Regions from separate parts of the Pinirhizobacter sp. genome, predicted to be linked through region 2. Evidence: predicted binding sites of a transcription regulator. Region 2 holds the regulator's gene; the other holds the start of a gene.
The links. Region 2 encodes FliA, which starts transcription of late flagellar genes. Its sites were predicted from a motif close to TAAAGTTTNNCNNNCNNNGGCCGATAA; they were not measured.

Region 1 (11,830 bases), on a different contig from region 2:
CGCCTCGTAGCGGAAATCGGTGAAAGGCGGCTTCGGCGGCGGCCAGTTATCGTTGGCGATGGGCGCCGGGACATCGGCCGTGGCGCTGGCCTTGGCCACGTCGCCGGATTTGAGCAGGCTCACCAGTTGCCAGCGCTCAGCTTCGGAGAGCTTGTCCCAGGCGGGCATGCCGTTGTTGACGCTGCCATGGGTGATGAACCAGAACAGCTCGCCCTCCTTCGCCTGCCGCACCTTGTCGGTGGCAACGCCAGGTATGTTGCCATTGCCCTGGCCGACGGCGCCGTGGCAGTTCGCGCAGTTGGTGGCGTAGAGCGTGGCGCCTTGCTTGATGGCAGCGGTTTGTCCTGCGACCGGGTTGGCCATTTTGACGGCCGAAGCGGGAGCACCGTTGAAACCGGTTTGTGCCAGCGCCGAGAACGGCATCGTGAGCGCGGCGAAAGCGACAAAGACGCCGGTCCGGCGCGCAAGGCGCGTCCGGACGGCCCATTCAAGACTGATGCGCTGCATGGTTATTCCTTTGCCTGGCACAGCTAGTGGCCCAACCCCACCGGGAGTGTACCGGCCAAGTGTCACAGGTGCGTGATACGCCAGTCACGCATCGAAGCTGTACACGCGCTGTGCAAATCATGAACCCAAGGCAAAAACCTGCGGTATCCACCGTCAACTTGCGACCGGCGCCACCCGTTTTATGTCCCGTGTCCAACGAAAGGCGAGGCGCCATGAAGAAGCTACTGCTGATTGCCGGTTTGTGTGCGTTCGCCGCCATGGCCACCGGTTGCATCGTTGTGCCGGCGCGTGGCGGTTATTACCACCATCCTTATCACCAGGGGTATTACCACGGCTATTACCGTTGATCAGGTGGCAATGGACCACATGCGCAGGAGGTTGTGGTAGCAGCCGGTAAGCTGCACGCGCGCTGCCTGGTCGGCGTCGGTCGCGGTCAGTCGCTGGATGGCCGTGTCCAGTTCGAACAGCAGCGCGCGTTGTCCATCGTCGCGCACCAGGCTTTGCACCCAGAAGAAACAGGCGGTGCGCATGCCCCGGGTGATGGGCTCCACGCGGTGCACGGAGCTGGCGGGGTAAAGGATCATGTCACCGGCGGGAAGTTTGACCGCATGCGTGCCGTAGGTGTCTTCCACCACCAGCTCGCCACCGTCATAACTGGCGGGATCGGCCAGGAACAGGGTGGCTGAAAGATCGGTGCGGATCTTCGTGTCGCTGCCGGGCAGGTAGCGGATCGAGCCGTCCACATGGCTGCCAAAATGCATGCCGCCTTCATAGCGGTTGAACATCGGCGGATACAGGCGGTCGGGCAGGGCTGCGCTTACGAACAACGGATGGCGCCGCAGCGCTGCTTCGACCACGCCTCCGAGCTCTATGGCCAGCGGCGTGCCTTCGGCGATCTGCTCGTTGCGCTTGACCTGGGCACCCTGGTGGCCGGCCGTGGCGCGGCCGTCCACCCAGGGAGCGTCGGTGGAAAACAGCCTTTCCATGAACGAGCGCAGTTGCCCTGGTTCCAGAACGCCGGGGATGTGCACGAGCATGGCAGTGGGTTTCCTTCGGTCAGATGCGGTAGTTCACCGTAAGCATTTCGGTGCGGCCGGCACCGGGGATGGAGCGGCCGCCGTCGGACTGGATCACGCCACTGATGTACTTCTTGTCGGTGAGGTTCAGGAAGTTCAGGCGCAGGTCGTACTTGCGCTGATGATAGGCGATCGTGCCGTCCCACCGCACGTAGCCGCCCACGCTCACCAATTCCTTGTTGTCTGCATAGCGCTGGGACACGTAGGTGGCGCCGCCGCCGAATTCCCAGTCGTGGCCGACGGTGTAGGTGGTCCAGGCGGTGGCGCTGTTCTTCGGCGTATTGCCCAACACGTTGCCCTGGGTGCCGTCGGCGGCCTTGACCACGTCCGAGTTCAGGCGTGTGTAGCCTGAGAAAATCTGCCAGTGATCGGTGAGGCGGCCGGTGATGCCCAGTTCGCCACCGCGCACGCGCACGTCACCATCCAGGGCATACACACCGGTGTCCACCTGGGTGCGGGCGTTGGTCTTGGTCACCTGGAACAGGGCCGCGTTGATCGCCAGGCGATCGTCGGCAAGCGTCCACTTGGCACCGGCTTCGAGTGACTTGTTCTTCTCAGGTTTCAGCGATTGCGTTCCACTGGTGACGGTAAGCGTTTCCAGCGAAGGATCGAACGAGGTGCCGTAAGAAACGTAATACGACTGCTCGGCGGAGGGCTGGAAGATCAGGCCGCTGCGCACGGAGGTGAAGTACACCGTCTGCTTCGCACTGGACGGCGCTGAGATGGAGTTGTCCAGCTGCGCGGAGAATCGATCGCGGCGCAGGCCCAGCACGGCCTGCCACTGGTCGTTGAAGTGCATGGTGTCGTTGGCGTAGTAAGCAAACGTATCGGCGCTGCCCTGGGCGTGATTGCCCAGGACCTGCTTCACGTTGGCCGGCTGCGCCTCGCGCGGCGGGTTCAGCAGCGACACTGCCGGCAGGCCCGTGCGGCTATAAGCCTGGTTGTCGTAATTGTCATGGCCAAGCTCGATGCCGGCGATGTAGTCGTGCCGGATCGAACCGGTATCGAAACTGCCGGTGAGGTCGTTCTGCGTATCCAGTGAACGGTCGTGGATCACGCGGTCGTGGCTGGCCAGCTGCACCATCAGGTCGTCCAGCGGCAGGCTGGTGAGGTTGCCCGTGGTTTTGTCCAGCGCCACGCCGGTGTTGGTCAGCACCGTGTTCGGTGCGGTTTCGCGCGCGTCAGTGGTGTAGTGGCTGTACTGCACCTGGCTGCGCAACTTCAGGTCGTCGTTGAAGGTGTGCTCCAGGCGGCCGCTGAACACACCCACGGTCTGGATGGTACGGTCGTCGGTGAAGCCGTAGTAGTTATCCCGGTTCACCTTGGCCGGCGCGCGGTTGACCGGCGGCAGGCCGTAGTCTGGCTTGTCGTTGTTGCGCTCGAGCAGGGCTGACAGGGTGATTTCCGTCGGCGTACCGATGCCGAAGCGCACCGATGGGGCCAGCCCGCCGTCACGGTTGCTCACAACGTCGCGGGTGGAATGGACGTCCTGCGCATAGGCATTCACGCGAAGCGCCGAGGTGGCCGACAATGGCGTGTTGTAGTCGCCGCTGATGCGATAGCGATCGTCGGTGCCGACGGTGGTGCTGAGCTGGCCGAAGCTGCGCAGCTGGGGCGATTTGCTCACCTGATTGATCACACCGCCGGTGGAGCCTCGGCCGAACAGCATGGAGGACGGCCCCTTGAGCACTTCGATGGCATCCAGATCGAAGGTGTCGCGGTAATACTGGCCGCGGTCGCGAAATCCGTCGAGGTAGATGTCCGTGCGGGCGGAGAAGCCACGCAGGTTGACGTTGTCGCCGATGGTCCCACCTTCGGCAGCGGTGATGGTGATGCCCGGCACGTTGCGAAGCGCGTCCTGGAAGCTGGTGGCGCCCTGGGCTTCGAGCAGATTGCGGTTCACCACGACCACCGTCTGGGGAATGTCGCGGACCGCGGTGGGCACCTTGGCCACGTGCGAGGTATCGGTGTCGTAGTCCTGGCCCAGGATGCTGCCGGTGACATGTACTGCGCCTAGCGTCTTGGCCGAGCCGCCCTGGTCGATGGCGCCGGCCTGGTCGGTTGACTGGGCCAGGGAAGCGGCGGGCATGGCGAGGGCGGCGAGGAGGGCCGCGGTAAGCGCATTGCGTCGGGACATGAGGGGAAGACCTTGTAGGAATGTGAATACAAATGCGAATCGTTGTCATTATTACCCGGCCTTAAGCATTTGCAAAGCGCGAAATATTACGAGTGCGCTGTTTACGGCTGTCACAAACATCAAGTTCCTGACCGCCGGGCCGTTAGCAGCTACGGGCGGCGCGAGTGGCGACACCTTCGGATCAATACGGGGCGAACAGAAAATGGCGGCTTGGTTTTCGCGCATGGCACTGGCCACGCGCGTGTGGTTGGTGATGACGGTGGTGGTGCTGGGCCTGGCCGCGCTCTGCGCGTTATCGGCGGTGGACAGCCGCGCCCAGCAGATGAAGAGTCTTTCCCATGGCCTGACGCACCAGGTGGAAAGCGCGATATCAATCATCGATTCGTTCCGTGCCCGCTCAGCCAAGGGCGAATTCGACGAAGCCACGGCACGCCGGCTTGCACTTGCCGAAGTACAGGCGATGCGCTGGGACGGCGGTACCGGCTATTTGTATATCTTCGATTCGAATCTGGTACTGCGCGAGCATCCGCTGCGTGGCGACCAGGTGGGCAAGAGCATTGCCGACGACACCGATGCGCATGGCTTCCATCACTACCGTGCACTGCTCCAGGGCGACAAGAACGACGGTACGGCCGAAGTGCGCTACACGCAGCTGATGCCCAAGACCGGCGAAGGCCGCGACAAGATCGGCGTGTCACGCTGGTACAAGCCGTGGGACCTGCACGTGGTGACGGGTGCGTACTTCCAGGACATCGACCTGGCATTCCGCCAGCAATTGATCTCCAGCCTGTCCAGCGCCGCGGTGATTGGTGCGATCGTGGTGCTGATGGTATGGCTGTCGCTGCGGAGCATCGGGCGCACGCTTGGCGGCGAACCCCACGAGGCCGTGGCCATGGCCTCGCGCATCGCCAATGGCGACCTGCGTCCGGATGACGTTTCCCGCTACCCGCCGGCCAGCCTGCTCGGTGGCCTGGAGCGCATGCGTGCGCATCTGGCGGTGATCGTGGCCGGGGTGCAGGGAAGCGCGCACGCCGTTTCGCACGCGGCCGTGCAGTTGAACGAGAGCAACGAGAGCCTTTCCTCGCGCACGCAATCGCAGGCTTCCAGCCTTGAGGAATCGGCCGCTTCCATGGAGGAGATGACCGCCGCGGTAAAACAGAACGCCGAAGCTGCGGGCGAGGCGGACCGGATCTCGCGCGAAGCGCGTCAGCGCGCCGAGGAAGGCGGCCGGATCACAGGCGAGGCGATCGACGCCATGGTGGCCATCGCCGATTCGAGCAAGCGCATCGAAGACATCGTGAACCTGATCGACGGCATCGCCTTCCAGACCAACCTGCTGGCCCTGAACGCGGGCGTGGAAGCGGCGCGTGCAGGCGAGCACGGGCGTGGTTTCGCCGTGGTCGCCTCTGAAGTGCGGCGACTGGCCCATTCAAGCGCCTCGGCATCGAAGGAAATCAAGGCACTGATCGGCGAGAGTGCCGAGCGCGTGGACGTGGGACGTGGCCTGGTAAAGCAGTCGGCCGACGCGCTGGGCGTGATCGTGCACAGTGTGCGCAAGCTCACCGATATCGTCGGGGAGGTTTCCGCGGCCAGCCGCGAGCAGTCCGCCGGCGTTGACCAGGTGAACCTGGCCATCGCGCAGATCGACCAGGTAACCCAGGAAAATGCCGCCCTGGTGGAGGAAGCCGCCGCGGTGGCGAAACTGATGGAAAGCCAGGCGCTGTCGCTGCGCGAGTCGGTGTCGGTGTTCAGCCTGTCGGCATAGCGCGGAAAGTGACCACCAGCACATCGCGGTGGGCGGGCTGCGTATCGTCCAGGGATTCCACGGGCGTTACACCGTGGAACACGCGATGGTCGTCGACCAGCGCTGCATCCAGTGGCGCTACCAGTGTGAAATCACCCAGCGGCGTGCCGTCGGGCGTATGGATGGTGGTGGTGCCGCGTGCGATGTTGCGCCGGTCGATCATCAACACCAGGACGTAGTCCACGCCATCGCGGTGGGAGCCTTCCGGGGTGGGTTCGCCCGCGGCGCCTGCCGCCGCCTCGATGCGGAACTGGTGAAGCTCCACATGCCAGCGCGGTACGGCCGCGGCGAGCGAGGCGAAAAGTTCATGGCTTAGCCGCAGGATGGCCGCCAGGGTGGCGCTGCCGGCGATGGCCGGTTCCACCGGTTCGAACCAGCGTTCGATGTCACCTTGCAAGGTGTTGTAGGCCAGGCTTTGGTAATGGGCCTGGTGCGCAGCCTGGGTGATGTTGCCGGTTTCATCCACGCGGAAGGTGGCGTGCCGGCGGCGACGCTGGCGCCCGCGTGCGGCGAGGTAGGTATCGGGCGCCAGGCGCTCCCAGCTGGCCGCGAAGGTTTCGAAGTCGGGCAGCTGACCCAGCAGGCTGGCCATGGCATCGGCCTTGGCGAAGGCGAAACCATCGTGCCGTAGTTGCTCGCGCAACAGGGGCAACAGCACATCGTCGGCTTGGGCATTCATGATGCTGATTATAGGTCGCGCTTGCCTTCGATGGTGATGAAGGCAACCACGCCTGCCATTGCCGCGCAGGCTGCGCCCACCATCAGCGCCATGCCGTAGCCTGCGGCAAGCTCGATGCCGCGGGCGGCGAGCACGCCGCCCAGCAAGGCGGTAGCCACCAGGCCGCCCGTGCGCGCCACGGCGCTATTGAAGCCCGAGGCCACGCCGGCGTGTCGGTTTTGCACCGACGCGAACACCGCCGTGGTGAGCGGCGCCACCGCCCCCGCCATGCCCAGCGCGATGGTGACCATCGCCGGGAAGGTTCCCGTCCAGTAATTCCCGTCGCTGGGGATACGGATGGCCAGCAGCAAGCCGACACCAACGATCACTGGCCCGATCGACAGTGGCAACCGCGCCCCGAGTTTGCCGGCCATCCGCCCCATCAGCGGCGAGGCCACGGAAATCACGATCGGCAGCGGCAGGAGCGCCGCGCCCGCCACCAGCGCCGAGTACCGCGACAGGCCGATCAGCACATAGGGAATAAGCACCAGTACGCCGCCCAGTGCGCCGTACAGCAGGAAGGTGAGGATGGTAAGGCCGACGAACCCGCGTGAACGGAACAGGGCCAGCGGAAGCATCGCCCGGTCGCCGCGGCGATGCTCGGCCAGGATGAAACCGATGCCAAGGCAAATGCCGATCAACAAGGCGATGGCAGCACGCACGGGCAGCATGCGCGCTTCGGAAACGATGGTCAGTGCCCAGGTGAGCAGCGCCAGTGCCGCCGACGCGAGCACCGCGCCAGGCACATCCAGCCGGGGCCGTGCTTCGCCTCCGCCCGCCGGCACGTAGCGCATCGCCAGCGCGATGGCTGCCAGGGCGATGGGCAGGTTCATCAGGAACATCCAGCGCCAGCCGACGGTGTCGATCAGCCAGCCACCGAGCAATGGTGCCCCTGCCGCGCCCACCGCCCCGGCCGCGGCCCAGATACCGATGGCCTTGCCGCGGCGTGCCCCGTCGAAGGTGGCGGCAAGGATGGCCAGGCTGTTGGGCATCAGCATCGCCGCACCGGTGCCCTGTAGCACTCGGCCTGCCAGCAGCCACGCAAATGTGGGCGCGAACGTGCATATCAGCGACGCGATGGCGAACAGCACCAGTCCCCACACCAGCAGCCGTCGCCGGCCGAACAGGTCGCCTGCCGCGCCGCCGGTCAGCAGCAGGGCACTAAGCGGCAGCAGGTAGCCATTGACCACCCAGGATAACTGCGCGCCATCGGCGGACAGGCCGTGGCCGATCGCAGGCAGTCCCACGTTGACGATGGATCCGTCGATAAAGGACAGGCTGGAGGCAAGGATGGTGGTAGTGAGCACCATGGCCGGATGGCCGGCGGCGCCTTGGAAGGCCGGCGAATCTTCAATGACCGGGTGATCGGGAGGGATGTGCCGGGCGCTACCCATGCCTTGAGTCCTTACAGATAGTGCCGGACTGCATCGCGAAGGCGCGCAGCGACGTCGGGCGTGAGTTCGCCAAGCACCCCCTTCCTGTGAGGGGGAATATGAGCGGTGGGATCTTCCTCGCCGAACACGTACCAATCCAGCAGTTCGTGCCACGCCTTGCGTTCGGCGACGGGCAGGGAGCGGAAGGCCAGGATGGCGTTCATCAGGGCGCCCAGCGCGGTACCAGGCACCACGCCACCGGCCGACGCCGGCTTCCACCACCAGTTCACCAGCGCGTTGAGCTGCTCGAGCGATTCCACGTGGTGCCACCACACCGGGGGAATGAAGATCGCATCACCCGGTTCGAGCTCGGCTACCAGGGCGTGATCCAGGGCACGCTCCATCCGCGGGAACCGTGCATCGTTCGGGTCCAGGGGCGCCATGCTGATCGCAGCGCCCGTGGGCGCGAAGTCGAGCGGTCCCACATAGAGATTGCGTACCTGGTCCGGCGCAAGCAGGGTAAAGCGCCGCCGGCCGCAGGCGACCACGGCGATGTTGTGGAATTCGTCAAAATGCGCAGGTGTAGTGACGCGGTTACCGATCCATATCCTTGGCCGAACGCCTGCGTCCATGAAGGGCAGCGCATGATCAGGAAGCAGCCCTGGCAGCACGTTGTCGATGGGTGCGCTCTGGATCGCCAGTCCCGGTGTTGCACCTTCCTGGCGGCTAAAGGCGGCCAGGCGCTTGAGCCCCTGGGTTACCGTGACGCGGTGATGGGCGTAATTGAAGCCGGTCATGTCCGCGTCGTAACCCACCACGCCTCCCATGGCCGGATCCATCAGCAAGGTATCGACCACCCCGCCGCTGTCGAGAAGGGCCAGGTGCGCGGCAAAGGCCGTCGCCGATTCGCGGCCCTTTTGCACAACCGTCCAGTCGCTTCCCAGTCCGCGCAACACCAGCGGCGTGGAACGGCCGACGAAGTCGTCCAGACGCAGGGCGTTGGCCGTGGCGGTGCGTTCTTCGATGGGCGCGGGCATGGGGCGCATGCTAGCAGGCCATTCGCCCTGGGCTAGGCGCACCGGTCGCCGGGAGCTATAAAGGTTCTTTGTTTTCCACCGGGGTGGTCAATGGCGTCATTCATGCGCGTGGTTGTCGGAGCAGCATGCCTGGCATGGGCAACGGGCCTCGGGGCCACCGCGGTGGCACCGGCTTCCTCGCCGGTGGATTGGGTCAATACCTACATCGGGACCGGTGGCGGCGGCGTGGAGTACGGCGGCAGCATGCCGGTGGTCACCACACCCTTCGGCATGACCAACTGGACGGCGCAAACCCGTCAGAACCGTATCAGCGTCACCAGCTATGCCTATGAAGACACCCAGATCCAGGGCTTCATCGGCACGCACCAGGCGGCGATCTGGATGGGTGATTACGGCTACGTCACCCTGATGCCGGAAATTGGCGGCATCAACTACGCACCTGAGGCGCGGCAGCAGCCGTTCACGCATGCCGATGAAACGAGCACGCCGTATTACTACGCCGTCACCATGGGCAAGGGCGCCGATCACCGTATCAAGACGGAGATGACGGCCACCGACCATGCCAGCCACCTGCGCTTTAGCTTTCCCTTGAAGTCGAAGGCCAGCGTGCTGATCGAAGGCACGCGGCCACATGTCAATGGCGAGGTCAGCATCGATCCGGCGAGGCACGAGATCAGCGGCTACAACCCCGACCGCATGGATGCCCACCTGGGTCCCCTGGCACTGTCGAACTTCAAGGGCTATTTCGTGGTGCGTTTCCGCCAACCGTTCTCGGCACGCACCGTGTACCAGGGCGTGCTGATGGTGCCGGGCAAGGACACCGTGGCCGGCGACAATGTGGGTGCGTTCGTCTCGTTCGATACGTCTGCCAGCGGCGTGGTGGAAGCGCAGGTGGGTACGTCGTTCATCAGCGTCGAACAGGCCCGCGCCAACCTCGATGCGGAAATGCCCGACTGGAATTTCGAAGCCAGGCGTGATGCCCTGAAGGCCGCCTGGAACGCCAAGCTAGGCATCGCCTCACTACACGGCGCCAGCGACGATGAGCGCCACGTGTTCTATAGCGCGCTTTACCACGCCTTGCTTTACCCTAAATTGTTCTCCGAGCATGGCCATTATTACAGCGCCTTCGACGACAAGGTTCATGAGGGTGAGTCTTACACCGCCTATTCGATCTGGGACACGTTCCGCGCCGAAAACAGCCTGATCACCTTGTTCGCGCCCGAGCGCGTCGACGGCATGGTCCGGGCATTGCTGCAGGACTACCAGGAAGGCGGGTGGATGCCCAAGTGGCCCAACCCCAGCTACACCAACATCATGATCGGCACCCATGCCGATGCACTGGTGGCCGAGGCCATCAACAAGGGCTTCAAGGGTTTTGACTGGAACCTCGCCTGGGCCGCGGTGCACAAGGACGCGACCGTGCCGCCGGAGGGCGACACCACGCGGCGCTGGTTCGACCGCGAGCCTCACACGCCGTACGAAGCGCGGGCAGGGCTCACGTGGAGCGCGAAGATCGGCTATATCCCTGACGACAAGATTTCCGAAAGCGCCTCCAGCACGCAGGAGGAATCCTTCGACGACTACGCGGTAGCGGAAGTAGCGCGTGCACTGGGTCGGAAGGATGATGCCGATTTCTTCCGTAAGCGCTCGCTGGCGTACAAGAACCTGTGGAATCCGAAGCGTGGGTTCATGCAGGCGCGAAACCTGGATGGTTCCTGGGCGGCGCCTGACCGCGGCTGGACCGAGGGCGATCAATGGGTCTACCTGTTCGCAGCCCTGCACGATATTCCCGGCGTGATGAACCTGATGGGCGGTCCGGCGCAGGCGGCCGCCAAGCTCGATGAGCATTTCAATGGCGGCCACAACCGCCATGACAACGAGCCCAGTCATCACTACGGTTACCTCTACGATTACTTCGGCCAGGCTTGGAAAACCCAGGAGCGCGTGCGCCAGCTCGCCCGCGATGCCTACTCCAACACGCCCAACGGTGTGCTCGGCAACGAGGACTGTGGCCAGATGTCGGCGTGGTACGTGTTCACCGCGATGGGCTTCTATCCGGTCAATCCGGTGTCGGGGCAATACATGATCGGAAGCCCGATCTATGGCGGGGTGACCTTGAACCTGCCCAATGGCAAGGTGTTTTCCATCAAGTCCGCCAACGCGTCGGCAGCCAACATCTATATCCAGTCGGCGACCTTGAACGGTCAACCGCTGGACGAACCGGTGATCACCTGGGCTCAGATCCAGGCTGGCGGGGAGCTGGCTTTCGTGATGGGACCGAAGCCCTCCCGGTGGGCCTCCGGCTGGCGGCCGACGGCGATGTAACGCCTTGGCGGGCCCTGCATTGTTGCGACGCAGGCTGTCATGTAAACGTTTTCATACTAGGATTCGAAGGGTCCCCCAAAAGCCAGGAAGGCTGCCTTGAAGGTTCCCCGACCGATGCGAAAGCATGTTTCCGTTGTGACCGGGCTTTGTGCCCTGTTCCTGGCCGGTATCGCCCATGCGGCGTTGCCGCCGCGCGCCCAATGGCACGCCACGGCCTCCTCCGATGCGGTCCCGGCGCTGGCGCCAGTCAACGCCATCGACGGCGACGAGACCACCCGCTGGGGCGGTTCCTTCAGTGCCGATAACTGGTTGCAGGTGGACTTGGGCAAAGCCGCCGCCGTCGGTGGGGTAAGGATTCACTGGGACAGTGGCTTCGCCCAGTCGTACAGCATCCAGGCCTCGCTCGATGGCAAGACATGGAAACAGGCTTACGCCACCACGGATTCGAAAGGCGGCACCGACTACATCTTCTTCCCCGAGGTTCAGGCGCGTTACCTGCGTCTTGCCAGCGCGCCGCGAACAGCTGACTGGGGCGTCTCGGTGTTCGAGTTCGAGCCATTGCCGGCCGAAGAATCGCCGCGGATCCATGGCCTGGCGGGCAAGGAACCGGCACGTATCTGGACCCCTTCACCGGCTCGGGTGATCGAAGGCAGGGCTGACGGCGCTTCGGAGAAGTTATCGCGATCGGTGGTGATGCAGTTTCCGCGGACGTTCCCCACGGCCGGTGTTGAAGTAACGTGGTCAGGTCCACGTGGCGATGCGCGCCTGGAACAACAGGATGCGTCAGGGCACTGGACATCGGTGTCGGACGACCCGGGCCCGCTTGGGGATACGTCGTACCTTGCCGCCAACG
Region 2 (11,830 bases):
CTCGAATGTCGTCGCCTGCACCAGGCTCGCGGCCTCCACCACGTCGCCGTTGACGCCGAAGAGATCGTAGACGCTGCCACCGGCGCCGCCCTCCACGCCAACATAGCCGCTGAGCGATGCATGCGGATCCATGTCCACCAGCAGCACGCGCTGGCCCGATTCGGCGAGCAAGCTACCAAGGGCTACCGTGGTAGTGGTCTTGCCTACCCCACCCTTCTGGTTGGCGATGGCCCAGATACGCACCGTCAGTGGACTCCCAACGAAGGGCTGGTCGCCATGGTGGCCGCAACGGGGGCCACAAGACCTGCGCCACTGGCCGTTGTCCTGGCCTCGGACGCGGCCTCGAGCCTGGCCGGGACAACCACCGCTGGCTCATTGCTGGCCGCGTGAGGCGCAGAAGGTGAAGAGGCAGGCGCCTGGGCGAGCTTGCCAGCCACGCGATCGTCGTCGCTGTAGAAGCGCGCGGGCGCCGCCTTGTCGCTCATCACCACGATCAACACGCGGCGGTTGCGATTGCGGCCGTCGACGGTTCCATTGTCGGCTGCGGGACGGAATTCGCCCCAGCCGATGATGCCCACCCGGTGCGGGTCGATGCCGCTTCCGGTAAGCAACCGCGCCACACTGGCCGCACGTGCCGCGGACAATTCCCAGTTGGACGGAAAAATCGCGCTGGCGATGGGCGTGGTGTCGGTGTATCCCTCGATGCGCATCGGGTTCGGGAACGGCGTGAGGATACCAGCCACGTGGCGCAGCACGTCTTCAGCGGGCGCGGAAAGCCGCGCGGCGCCGCTGGCGAAGAGAATATCGGTGCGCACTTCGATCTCGAGCCAGTCATCGGTGCGCCGCACCGTCACCAGATCCTTGTCGATCAGGGGCTGCAAAGCCTTGTGTACCTGCTCGGCGATGGCATCGAGGTTGGCCGCTTCACCCGTCTTCGCACCGGCTGCCGCCTGCAGGTTGTCGGCCGTGGGTCCGGCCTGGGCAGCGGCACCCTCGTGGCCCGGCAGCGGCAGGTCGCGCGGCGGAATGGGCACATCGATGCGCGCCACGGGCGCGGCCTGGGCCACGCGTGATTTATTCGGCAACGGCACCTGGGCCGAAGGATCACCCGCGCGCGGCGCCTGGATCACCTGGGGGGTGCCATGAAAGGCTTCGTTGATCGATGCCGCCATGACGCGGAACTTGGTTTCGTTCACGGCCGAGACCGCGTACATCACAACGAACAGGGCCAGCAGCAAGGTGATCAGGTCGCCATAGGGGATGGCCCATCGCTCGTGGTTGATGTGTTCTTCGTGGTGGCGGCGCTTCATGGCAGGTAGCCCTGCAACTTGCTCTCGATATGGCGCGGATTGTCGCCCTGCGCAATGGAGACCAATCCTTCCACCAGCATCTCGCGCATCTGCGACCGGCCGCGGGAAATGCTTTTCAACCGGGAGGCGATCGGCAGCATCAGGAGGTTTGCCAGGCCGATGCCGTAGATGGTGGCCACGAATGCCGCGGCGATGCCATGGCCGAGCTTGCTCGGGTCGGTGAGGTTCTGCATCACGGCCATCAGGCCCATCACCGCGCCGATGATGCCCATGGTAGGTGAATAGGCGCCGGCGTTCTCGAACACCTTTGCAGCGTCAAGATCGGAGTGTTCGCGCGTGAGCACTTCCACTTCCAGCACGCTGCGCATGGCGTCGGGCTCGGTGCCATCCACCAGTAACTGCAGGCCCTTGCGCACGAACGGATCCGTTTCACGCTCGATGCCGTTTTCCAGGCCCAGCAGGCCCTGGCGACGTGACACTTCGCTCCAGCTGACAATACGCCCGACCAGTTCACGGGCTTCGTCCACAGGCGGGCGGTACACCCACGGCAGCATGGCCATGGCGCGCTTGAGCGTTTCGCTGGAGGTCTGCACGAGCAACGCAGCCGTGGTGCCGACGAAGACGATGACGAAGGCTGCCGGGTTCCACAACGCGTCGAGCGTGCTGCCCTTGAGGATGGTCCCGACGATGATGACGACGAACGCGAGGATCGTGCCGCCGAGGCTGACCAGGTTCATCAGGTGAGCCCCCGCGGTGCAGGCAGCCACGACTGGCTGCCATCGGCAAGCGAGGAAAGGTCCAGTACCAGCGCGATGGCGCCATCGCCGGTGATGGTGGCGCCGGCAATGCCCGGGACATCCTTCAGCAGGCTGCCCAGCGGCTTGGCCATGACATCTTCACGGCCCAGCACGTCGTCGACCAGGCAACCCACGCGCTGGCTACCGATGTGCACCACTACCACGTGGCGGCCGCCGATGGGCGCGTTGGCCCATTGGGCGAGATCGCATAGCGGCAGCGCACGGCCGCGGTGGCTGGCCACGACGCGACCATCCACCACGCTCACTTGCCCTGCCACGAGCTCGAATACCTCGGCGATGTTGGACAACGGCAGCGCCAGCCGCCGGTTGCCCACGCGCACCATCAACACGCGCAGGATGGCCAGGGTCAGGGGGACCGACAGGCGGATTTCGCTGCCACGTCCGGCCAGTGAATCGATCGCCAGGGTGCCGCCAAGCTCGACGATCTTGGTCTTGACCACGTCCATGCCCACGCCGCGGCCGGAGATGTCCGACACCTGGGCACGGGTGGAGAACCCCGGGCGGAAAATCAGTTCGAAACATTCGGTGGTGTCCAGGCGTGCGGCCTGTTCTTCGTCCAGAAGACCCTTTTCCACCGCCTTGCGACGCAGGACTTCCGGGTCCATGCCACGACCGTCGTCGGCCACCGTGATGATGATGCGGTCGCCTACCTGGGCTGCGGCTAGACGCACGGTACCCTGCGCGCGCTTCTTCAGCCGCGTGCGGTCGGCAGGATCCTCGATGCCGTGGTCGACGGCATTGCGCAACAGATGGATGAGTGGATCGGCCAACGCCTCGACCACGGTGCGGTCAAGATCGGTTTCCTCACCCTCGGTCTTCAATTCGATGTCCTTGCCCAGCTGGCGGGCAAGGTCGCGCACGATGCGCGGGAAACGCTGGAACAGCTTGCCGATCGGCTGCATCCGCATGCGCAGCACCGCGTTCTGCAGGTCAGCTGCCACTCGTTCGAGTTCGGCGACGGCGCGGTTCATCGCCTCGCCCTGGCCACCGCCTGCCAGCATGGAAAGGCGGTTGCGCACCAGGACCAGTTCGCCGGCAGCATTGACCAGGCCGTCCAGGCGGGCGGTATCGACGCGGACGGTGCTATCGGCCGTCGCGGTTGAACGAGCCGGGGTGGAAGCGGCCGGGGTGACCGCAGCGCGCGCGGGCGTGGCTGCATCCACCGGCGCGGCCGTCGCGGCGGGGGAAACAGCACCGGCGGCAGGAGCCACACTACCCGGACCTTTCCCCGTGCCATGCAGGGCGTCTAGCATGGCTTCAAATTCATCATCGTCGATGGCGGTGCTGGACGGGGCCTTCGCGGCCGGCATCACGGGTGCAGGGGCCGCGTCGGCGATGGCCTCGACCGTGCCTGGTGCGCCACCGGCGCCATAAAGGGAATCGAGCAACGCTTCGAATTCATCGTCACCGATCGGCGCGTCGCCGGTGGCCGATACCGGTTTGGCTGGCACGAGCGCGACCGCTGCTTCGTGGCCTCGGCCCACGCGCGCGGCGGCGATCAGGGCCTCGAATTCATCGTCGATCGGGTCCACGCAGACCGGATCCGCACAAGGGCCGGCCACCGCCCCGGCCACGGGCTCAGGCACGCTTACCGCGTCGACATCCTGCTGCGACTCCAGGCGGCGCAACAGGCTCGCCGGTGCCTCGCGCAGGGTCTCGCCCGCATCACAGGCGCGCATCATGTCGTTGAGCAGGTCAAGCGATTCCAGCAACGCGTCCATGTGCGCTGAGTTCAGGAGCAAGGTGTGGTTACGGGCCTGGTTCAGCAGATCCTCGGCGCGATGGCAAAGCGCCACCATCGGATCGAAACCGAGGAATCCCGCGCCGCCCTTCACGGTGTGGAAGGCACGGAATACCGCGTTCAACAACTCCGTGTCGCCCGGCATGGTTTCCAGTTCCACCAGCTGTTCGCCGAGACGGTCCAACAGCTCCCCGGCCTCGACCAGGAAAACATTGACCAACTCGCTGTCCAGCTCGACGCTCATCTTCTATTCCTTAGAAGCCGAATTCACTGAGCATGCGATCGACCTCGTCCTGGGCGACACGGTCGTTCGCCGGCGCGGCGGCCGCGCCGGCAAGGGTGCCGGTCAGGCGCACCAGTTCGAGCAGCGAGGCGTCGACCTTGCCCAGGAAATCGGCAACCTTGCGCACGCGCTGGCCGGAAAGATCCTGCCAGGACTGCGCTTCCACCATCTCGCCCAGGCCCGCGTCGGCGGCCACGGCGAATTCATCGACGTGGGAAGCCAGGGCGAAAGCGGCGGCGGAGAAATCGGTGCTGGCCGGGTCCACGGCCATCAACTCGTCGGCCTCGCGCGAAAGCGCCTGCACCTGCGGGCGAAGCTGTTCGGAGAAGTCCAGGCTGCGATGGGCTGCGGTGGCGCTCATCTCCAGCACGTCGATGAGATGTTTGCGGGCGTCACCCATGTTGCCGGGCTCGCCGTTGGAGGATATGTCCGAGGACAGGCGGCGAACGGCGTCGTGCAGGTCGCGGGCAAGGCAACCCATGGCACGGAAAAGATGCTGCTCACGGCTGCGGATGAGGGTATCCAGGGCCTGTTCGAAGTCGGCGCGGTCGCCTGAGTCGAGCAGTTCGCGCAACGCCGGGGGCACGTCATGGCCCAACGGGGAGATCATCGTGTTCATGGCTGGCCTTAGCTCGCGGCCGCGAGGCGTTCGAAGATGCGGTCGAGTTTTTCCTTCAGCGTGACGGCGGTGAACGGCTTGACCACATAGCCGTTCACACCGCTTTGCGCTGCCGCGATGATCTGGTCGCGGTTGTTTTCGGCGGTGACCATCAACACCGGCAGGTGTTTGAGCGCGGCGTCGGCGCGGATGGCGCGCAGCAGCTCGATGCCGGTCATGTTGGGCATGTTCCAGTCGGTCACCACCAGGTCGAACGAGGCCGCGCGCAGTGATGCGAGCGCGGTGACGCCGTCCTCGGCCTCGGCGATGGCGGTATTGGTGAAGCCGAGTTCGACCAGGAGGTTCCTGACGATACGGCGCATGGTGGAGAAATCGTCCACCACCAGGATTTTCATGTTCTTGTCCAAAACGTCTCTCCGCGATGCGTTCGCGCTACTTCTTTGTTCGTCGGGGCTTTTCAGGCCCGCTCGCGCCAGCCACCCATGCGGGCGCGGAGGCGGATCAGGGCTTGTCCGTGGATCTGGCACACGCGCGACTCGCTTACGCCGAGGATGGCGCCGACCTCCTTGAGGTTCAGCTCCTGCTCGTAATAGAGCGACATGACCAGTTTTTCGCGTTCGGGTAGGGAGTCGATCGAGTCGGCCAGGGCCTCGCGCATGCCTTCGCGCTCGAAGAGCGCATCCGGACCCTGGGCGTCGGGGTCGGCCACATCGATGGCCGAGCCTTCGTCACCCTCGGGGGCCGACAGCGACAGCAGGCGGGCGCCCGCGGCATCGGCGAGGATCTGGTTGTATTCGAGCGCATCGATGCCAAGACGCTTCATCACTTCCGCGTCGTCGGCGTCGGCGCCGGTCTCGTTCTCGATCTGTCGCGTCACCTCCGCTACTTCACGTACCTTGCGATGGACCGAGCGGGGCGTCCAGTCCGTCTTGCGCAGCTCATCGAGCATGGCGCCACGGATGCGGATGCCCGCGTATGTCTCAAAACTGGCCGCGCGCGTCGGCGAAAAATTCCTCGCCGCCTCGAGCAGGCCGATCATGCCGGCCTGGATCAGGTCGCCCACGTCCACACTCGCCGGCAGGCGCCCCATCAAGTGGTAGGCGATCCTGCGGACCAGCGGCGCGTGGATACGCACCAGCTCATCCGCCGGGATACGCGAAACCTCCAGGTATTCGGTGGCGACGCTCATGACGGCAACCCTCCCATCGGACGGGGGCGCTCGCTGAAAAAGCCGATGCGACCCTGGGCGCGACGCTCGGGTTCGCCCCATGTATCGACCGCACGTGCCAGATTCTTGAATCCGAGCGCCGAACGGCTGCTTGGCCATGCTTCGACGACCGCCGCCTGGCGACGGATCGCCTGGCGCAGGTATTCGTCGTGGGGGACCATCCCCATGAAGTCCAGGGACACGTCCAGGAAGCGTCCGGTCACCCGGGAAAGCTTCTCGAACAACTGTTTACCTTCCTGTGCATGACGGACCATGTTGGCCACGATGCGGAAACGGGGGACGTCGAATTCGCGCGAGAGCACCTTGATCAGGGCATAGGCGTCGGTGAGCGAGGTCGGCTCGTCGCAGACCACCACCACCACGTCGTCGGCGGCGGCGGCGAACATCGACACGCTGTCGGACAGGCCCGCGGCGGTATCGACGATGAGAAATTCAGGGCGGACGGTGAGCTCGTCGAAGGCGCGGATCACCGCGGCGTGCTCGACATTGGGCAGTTGCGCCATGCGCCGGGTGCCGGAGGTGGCCGGGATCACCTTCAGGCCGTGGCGTGAATCGGTGATCAGTTCCTCCAGCCGGGCGCTGCCTTCGAGCAGGTGGCCCAGGTGGCGCGTGGGCTGCAGGCCCAGCAGTACGTCGACGTTGGCCATGCCAAGGTCGGCATCCAGCAACAAGGTGTCGCGGCCACCCATGGCCAGGGCCATGGCGAGGTTCACCGCCGTGGTGGTCTTGCCGACACCGCCCTTGCCGCCGGCCACCGCGATGGTGCGGCAGGGCTGGCGGTCGCCGATAAAGGCCAGTCCCGCGGCCTGGTGGGCGGCGACGGCGAGGTCGTTGCTGCTGGGCGGCGAAGACATCTGCAGGTAACTTCCGATTGCGAGGTTCATGGGGATTCCGTTGCTCACGCCAGGGCGGGTTGGGCGACGCCGAAGCGGTCGGCAAGCAGGACATCGTCGGGTTCCGCCTGGCCGGTCTTGACCAGTTGGGCCGCGCGGAGGACGAGCTTTCGCGCATCCGCCGTGGCGATGTCTTCGGGTACACGCTGACCGTCCGTGGTGTAGTCCAGGGGCAGCCCGCTGCGAATCAATGCAGAAAGCGCGCCACCGAGCAGGGGGGACTCGTCGAGCTTGGTCAGGATCACCGCCTGGGGCTTCAACGGCTGGTAGGCGCGTACCGCATGTTCCATGGCCTGGGCCTGGGCATTGGCCGCCAGTACCAGGCAAACGCGCACATCGGACGCCGCCCTCAGCGTCTCGAACTGGCTTTGCAGGCGCGGATCGGTGCCGGCAAGGCCGGCGGTGTCCACCAGCACGGTGTGGTGGCCTCGCAACTGGCCGAGCACCGTGCGCAGGCTTGCCGCGTCGTGGGCGGCGTGCACCCGCACGCCAAGCAGGCGGCCGTAGTGCTCCATCTGGGCCGCGGCGCCGATGCGGTACTGGTCTGTGGTGATCAGGGTGACGTTATTCGCGCCATGGCGAAGCACCGCGCGGGCGGCAAGCTTGGCAATAGTGGTGGTTTTGCCAACACCCGTGGGGCCGACCAGGGCGACGATGCCGCCGAGCTGGTCGATCTCGCGGCCACTGACGGTAATGTGCCGGGACAGCAGCCCCAGCGGCAGGTACCGCGACTGTTCAACCGTCATCTTGGCGGGTAGTTCCGCCGTGAGCATGCGCGCCACGTCTGAATCCAGGCCCATGCGGGTGAGCTCGCGCAGCACGCGGGCCTGCAGGGGCTGCTCGCGGTCGAGCTGGTTCCAGCCCAGGCTGGACAGCTGGATCTGCAGCATTTCCTTCAGCTGGTTCAGTTCTTCGCGCATGCCGTTGACGGCGATGTCCTGACCCGGCACCCGGGTAGCGGCGCGGACGGCGTCGGCGACGGAAGCGGCCAGGGCCGCGGTGCCGTAGCGGGTCGCCCCGGAGCGCGGGGTGGTGGGCGCAAGGTGACGCTCAGCGGCGGGTTCGGCCTCGGCCTGGCCCCTGGGGGCCGCTTTCGGGGCGACGATCGGCGGCAGCTCGGCCCGGGGCGAGGGAGCCGGCTCGCGCTCGGCGCTGTGTCCCGCAGCCTCGCGCACCAGCGCCTCGTCGTAGTCGAGCGCGGCGATGATCTCGATGCCCTCGGCGATGCGGCGGGAGGACAGGATCACCGAATCGGGACCTTGTTCCTCACGCACTTCCCGCATGGCCTGGCGCATGTCGGCGGCAACGAATCGTTTGATCTTCATGGCGTGGATCCGGAATGCGTGGCGGGGGTCAAGGCGTTGGCGTTAATGGCGGCAACGGCGGCGTTCCGTCGCATCTCGTGGGTTTTCCGTCGTGTGCCGTTCATTGCTCGCCCTACCCCTTCTCTTAGCGTCCCAGTGCCGTGACCAGCCGCACGCGGCGGTTGTCCGGCACCTCGTTGTAGGCAAGTACGTGCAGGTTCTGTGCCACGTGGCGAGTGAAGCGGGCGAGCCACGGCCGCAGGTTCGGGGCGACCAGCAAAACCGCAGGTTCACCCGCGATTTCCTGCCGCCGGGCGGCCTCGGCGACGCTCTGCTGGAGGCGCTCGGCCAGGCCAGGCTCTACCGCCGCGCCAGCCACGCCACCACCTTGCAGTGAGCCCAGGAGGATCTGTTCCAGGTCCGGCGCCAGGGTAATGACGGGGATCTCCGACCCCATGCCGGCGATCTCCTGGACGATCTGCCTCCCCAGGGCTACGCGGACGGCGGACGAAAGCACGCCGGGATCCTGACTCTGGCCGGCGTGTTCCGCCAAGGATTCGACGATGCCGCGCATGTTGCGCACCGGCACGCGCTCGGCAAGAAGGTTCTGCAGCACCTTCACAACCACGCCCAGCGACAGGCGCTTGGGCACGAGGTCCTCCACCAGCTTCGGCGCTGTGGCCGCCAGGCGGTCGAGCATCTGCTGCACGTCCTGGTGACCCAGGAGCTCATGGGCATGACCGCCCAGGATGTGCGAAAGATGGGTGGCGATCACGGTGGCCGGATCCACCACCGTGTAGCCCAGCGACTGCGCATGTTCGCGCAGGCCCGGCTCGATCCACACCGCCGGCAGGCCGAAGGCAGGATCGGTGGTGGCGATACCGTTCAACGCGCCGTGCACGCGGCCCGGGTCGATCGCCAGCATCCGTTCGTTGTGGATCTCCGCCTCGCCCATCGGTACGCCCATCAGGCTGATCCGATACGAATGCGGGCCCAGGTCCAGGTTGTCGCGAATGTGCACCGCCGGCACCAGGAAACCCAGTTCCTGCGAGAGCTTGCGACGGACCGACTTGATCCGGCCCATCAGCTCGCCGCCCTGGTTCTTGTCCACCAGCGGAATCAGGCGATAACCCACCTCAAGGCCGATGGTGTCGACGCTTGCCACGTCTTCCCACGACAGCTCCAGCTTCTCGCCGGACACCGGCGCCTCGGGCGGAGCCTCCAGGGCGCGCCGGGTGGCCGCGGCCACCTCCTGGCGGCGCTTGTTCAAGGCCCAGGCACCGGCGCCACAGACTGCGCCGAGCATCAGGAAGGCAATATTCGGCATGCCGGGGATCAGCCCCATCACCGCCAGCACCACACCGGCCACCGCCAGCGCCCTGGGTTGGCCGAACAACTGGCCCACCACGTGCCGGCCCATGTCCTGCGACTTCGACACACGGGTAACGATCACCGCGGCGGCGATGGAAAGCATCAGGCCGGGCACCTGGGCGACCAGGCCATCGCCGATGGTCAGCAGCGTGTAATTGCGCGCCGCCTCACTGGCGGAAAGGCCATGCTGCAACATGCCGACGAAGAAGCCGCCAACGATGTTGATGATCAGGATAAGAATGCCGGCGGTGGCATCGCCGCGCACGAACTTCGAGGCGCCGTCCATCGAACCGTAGAAATCCGCTTCCTCGCGTACTTCCTGGCGACGCTCGCGGGCCTGTTCCTGGGTGAGAAGGCCGGCATTCAGATCGGCGTCGATGGCCATCTGCTTGCCGGGCATGGCATCGAGGGTGAAGCGCGCAGTCACTTCCGACACGCGCGTGGCGCCCTTGGTGACCACCACGAAGTTGATGATGGTGAGGATGCAGAACACCACCAGGCCCACGGCGAAATTACCGCCGATGACGAATTCGCCGAAGGCCTCGATCACCTTGCCCGCCGCGCCCGGGCCCATGTGGCCGTGCAGCAGCACCACGCGGGTCGACGCGATATTAAGCGCCAGGCGCAGCAGGGTGGCACCCAGCACCACGGTCGGGAAGGCTGCGAATTCCAGCGGCCGCATCACGTACACCACCGCCAGCAGGATCACCAGCGACAGCGCAATGTTGAAGGTGAAGAGCAGGTCCAGCATGAACGGCGGCAACGGCAGCATCAGCATCGCCAGCACCAGCAGCAAGGCAATCGGTGCACCGATGCCGCGGCGGGCCATCTGGCCGAACACGGCGAAACCTGAAGTGGACGGGGAGGCCATGGCTTAGTTCTCGTCGTTCATGCGGTAACGGCCCAGCAGGTCGGGATCGACGTCCGGGTTCGGTTTGTCAGGCATTACGTCGCCCTGGGCGAGCGCGGTCTTCAGGCGATACACGTAGGCCAGGATCTGCGCCACCGCCACGAATAGCTGCGAGGGGATCTCATGGCCGACTTCGGTGGTGTTGTAGAGCGCGCGCGCCAGCGGGGCGGCTTCCACCAGCGGGATCTTGTGCGCGCCGGCCACCGAGCGAATCTGCATGGCGATCACATCCATGCCCTTGGCCACTACCTTCGGCGCGCGCATGGCATCCTGGTAGGACAGCGCCACGGCGAAGTGGCTCGGATTGACCACGACGACGTCAGCTTTGGGGATGTCCTGCATCATGCGGCGGCGGGACATCTGTATCTGCATGCTGCGGACGCGTCCCTTCATCTCAGGATTGCCGTCGCTTTCCTTGTGCTCGTCCTTGAGCTGCTGCTTGGTCATGCGCATTTTTTTCGCGAAAGAGAATTTCTGCCACGGCGCGTCCAGCAGGCCGAGAAAACCCAGCACGCAGGCGAAGTACATGCAGGCCTGGCCGATGGTGCCCAGCGAGCGGTGGATGCCGGCAACGACGTCGCCTGCGCCGGTGCCCAGCATGTCGGCACGGCTTTTCATCATGTACCAGACCAGCACGCCGCCGATCAGGATCAGCTTGAGCAACGACTTGCCCAGCTCGACGAAACCGTTGGTGGAGAAAATGCGGCCGAAGCCTGAGATCGGGTTCAACCGGTCGAACTTCGGTATCAGCGCCTGGCCGGAAAAATTAAGGCCGCCAAGCAACGCCGGGGCGGCGAAGGCGGCAACGATCGTCACCACGAACATCGGCCCGAGCATGCGCAAGGCCTCGAGCGCCGCGGTGGACATCACATGGGAAATGCCGTTGGCGGCGAAGAGGTCCTCGCGGTTGTAGTGCACGCCCAGCATCATGATGTTGCGTGCATGCACGGCCAGTTCGTCCCGCGTGGCAAGCACGCTGGACACGCCGGCCAGCACCACCACGCCAGTGGAGAGTTCCCGCGAGCGCGGCAGCTCGCCTTTCTCGCGGGCTTCGCGAAGGCGCTTTTCACTGGCTTCTTCGGTGCGGTCCTGGTCGCTCTCCTCGCTCATGGCGAACCTCCGCCAATGAGGCCGCGCATGGTTGCCCATCCGTCGGCAGAGAGCGAATCGAAGGCACCGGGGAGCTGGCGCAGGGCCAGCCAGATGGCAACCAGGCCAAGGCTCACCGTGATCGGGAAGCCCACGGCGAACAGGTTCATCGATGGCGCCGAGCGGCTGATGGCGCCGAATCCCAGGTTCACCACCAGCAAGGCGGTAAGCGCCGGCAGGGCTACGCGCAGGGCACCGGAGAAC

Region 1: the regulator FliA is predicted to act here: its motif matches at 3,840-3,866, upstream of VGM61_RS05020 (methyl-accepting chemotaxis protein).

Annotation. Positions count from the first base shown of each region.
Region 1 covers NZ_DASYDG010000014.1:57,790-69,619, forward strand. Annotated here, with positions in the region: gene VGM61_RS05000 (PQQ-dependent sugar dehydrogenase) at 1-507, opposite strand, end outside; gene VGM61_RS05005 (hypothetical protein) at 720-854, shown strand; gene VGM61_RS05010 (Fe2+-dependent dioxygenase) at 855-1,544, opposite strand; gene VGM61_RS05015 (TonB-dependent siderophore receptor) at 1,564-3,720, opposite strand; gene VGM61_RS05020 (methyl-accepting chemotaxis protein) at 3,944-5,485, shown strand; gene VGM61_RS05025 (2OG-Fe dioxygenase family protein) at 5,469-6,203, opposite strand; gene VGM61_RS05030 (MFS transporter) at 6,212-7,636, opposite strand; gene VGM61_RS05035 (cupin-like domain-containing protein) at 7,648-8,652, opposite strand; gene VGM61_RS05040 (GH92 family glycosyl hydrolase) at 8,755-10,977, shown strand; gene VGM61_RS05045 (discoidin domain-containing protein) at 11,092-11,830, shown strand, end outside.
Region 2 covers NZ_DASYDG010000010.1:36,125-47,954, forward strand. Annotated here, with positions in the region: gene VGM61_RS03070 (ParA family protein) at 1-243, opposite strand, end outside; gene motD (flagellar motor protein MotD) at 246-1,310, opposite strand; gene VGM61_RS03080 (flagellar motor protein) at 1,307-2,047, opposite strand; gene VGM61_RS03085 (chemotaxis protein CheA) at 2,047-4,113, opposite strand; gene VGM61_RS03090 (protein phosphatase CheZ) at 4,124-4,771, opposite strand; gene cheY (chemotaxis response regulator CheY) at 4,780-5,178, opposite strand; gene VGM61_RS03100 (RNA polymerase sigma factor FliA) at 5,229-5,960, opposite strand; gene VGM61_RS03105 (MinD/ParA family ATP-binding protein) at 5,957-6,787, opposite strand; gene flhF (flagellar biosynthesis protein FlhF) at 6,898-8,217, opposite strand; gene flhA (flagellar biosynthesis protein FlhA) at 8,342-10,438, opposite strand; gene flhB (flagellar biosynthesis protein FlhB) at 10,442-11,587, opposite strand; gene fliR (flagellar biosynthetic protein FliR) at 11,584-11,830, opposite strand, start outside.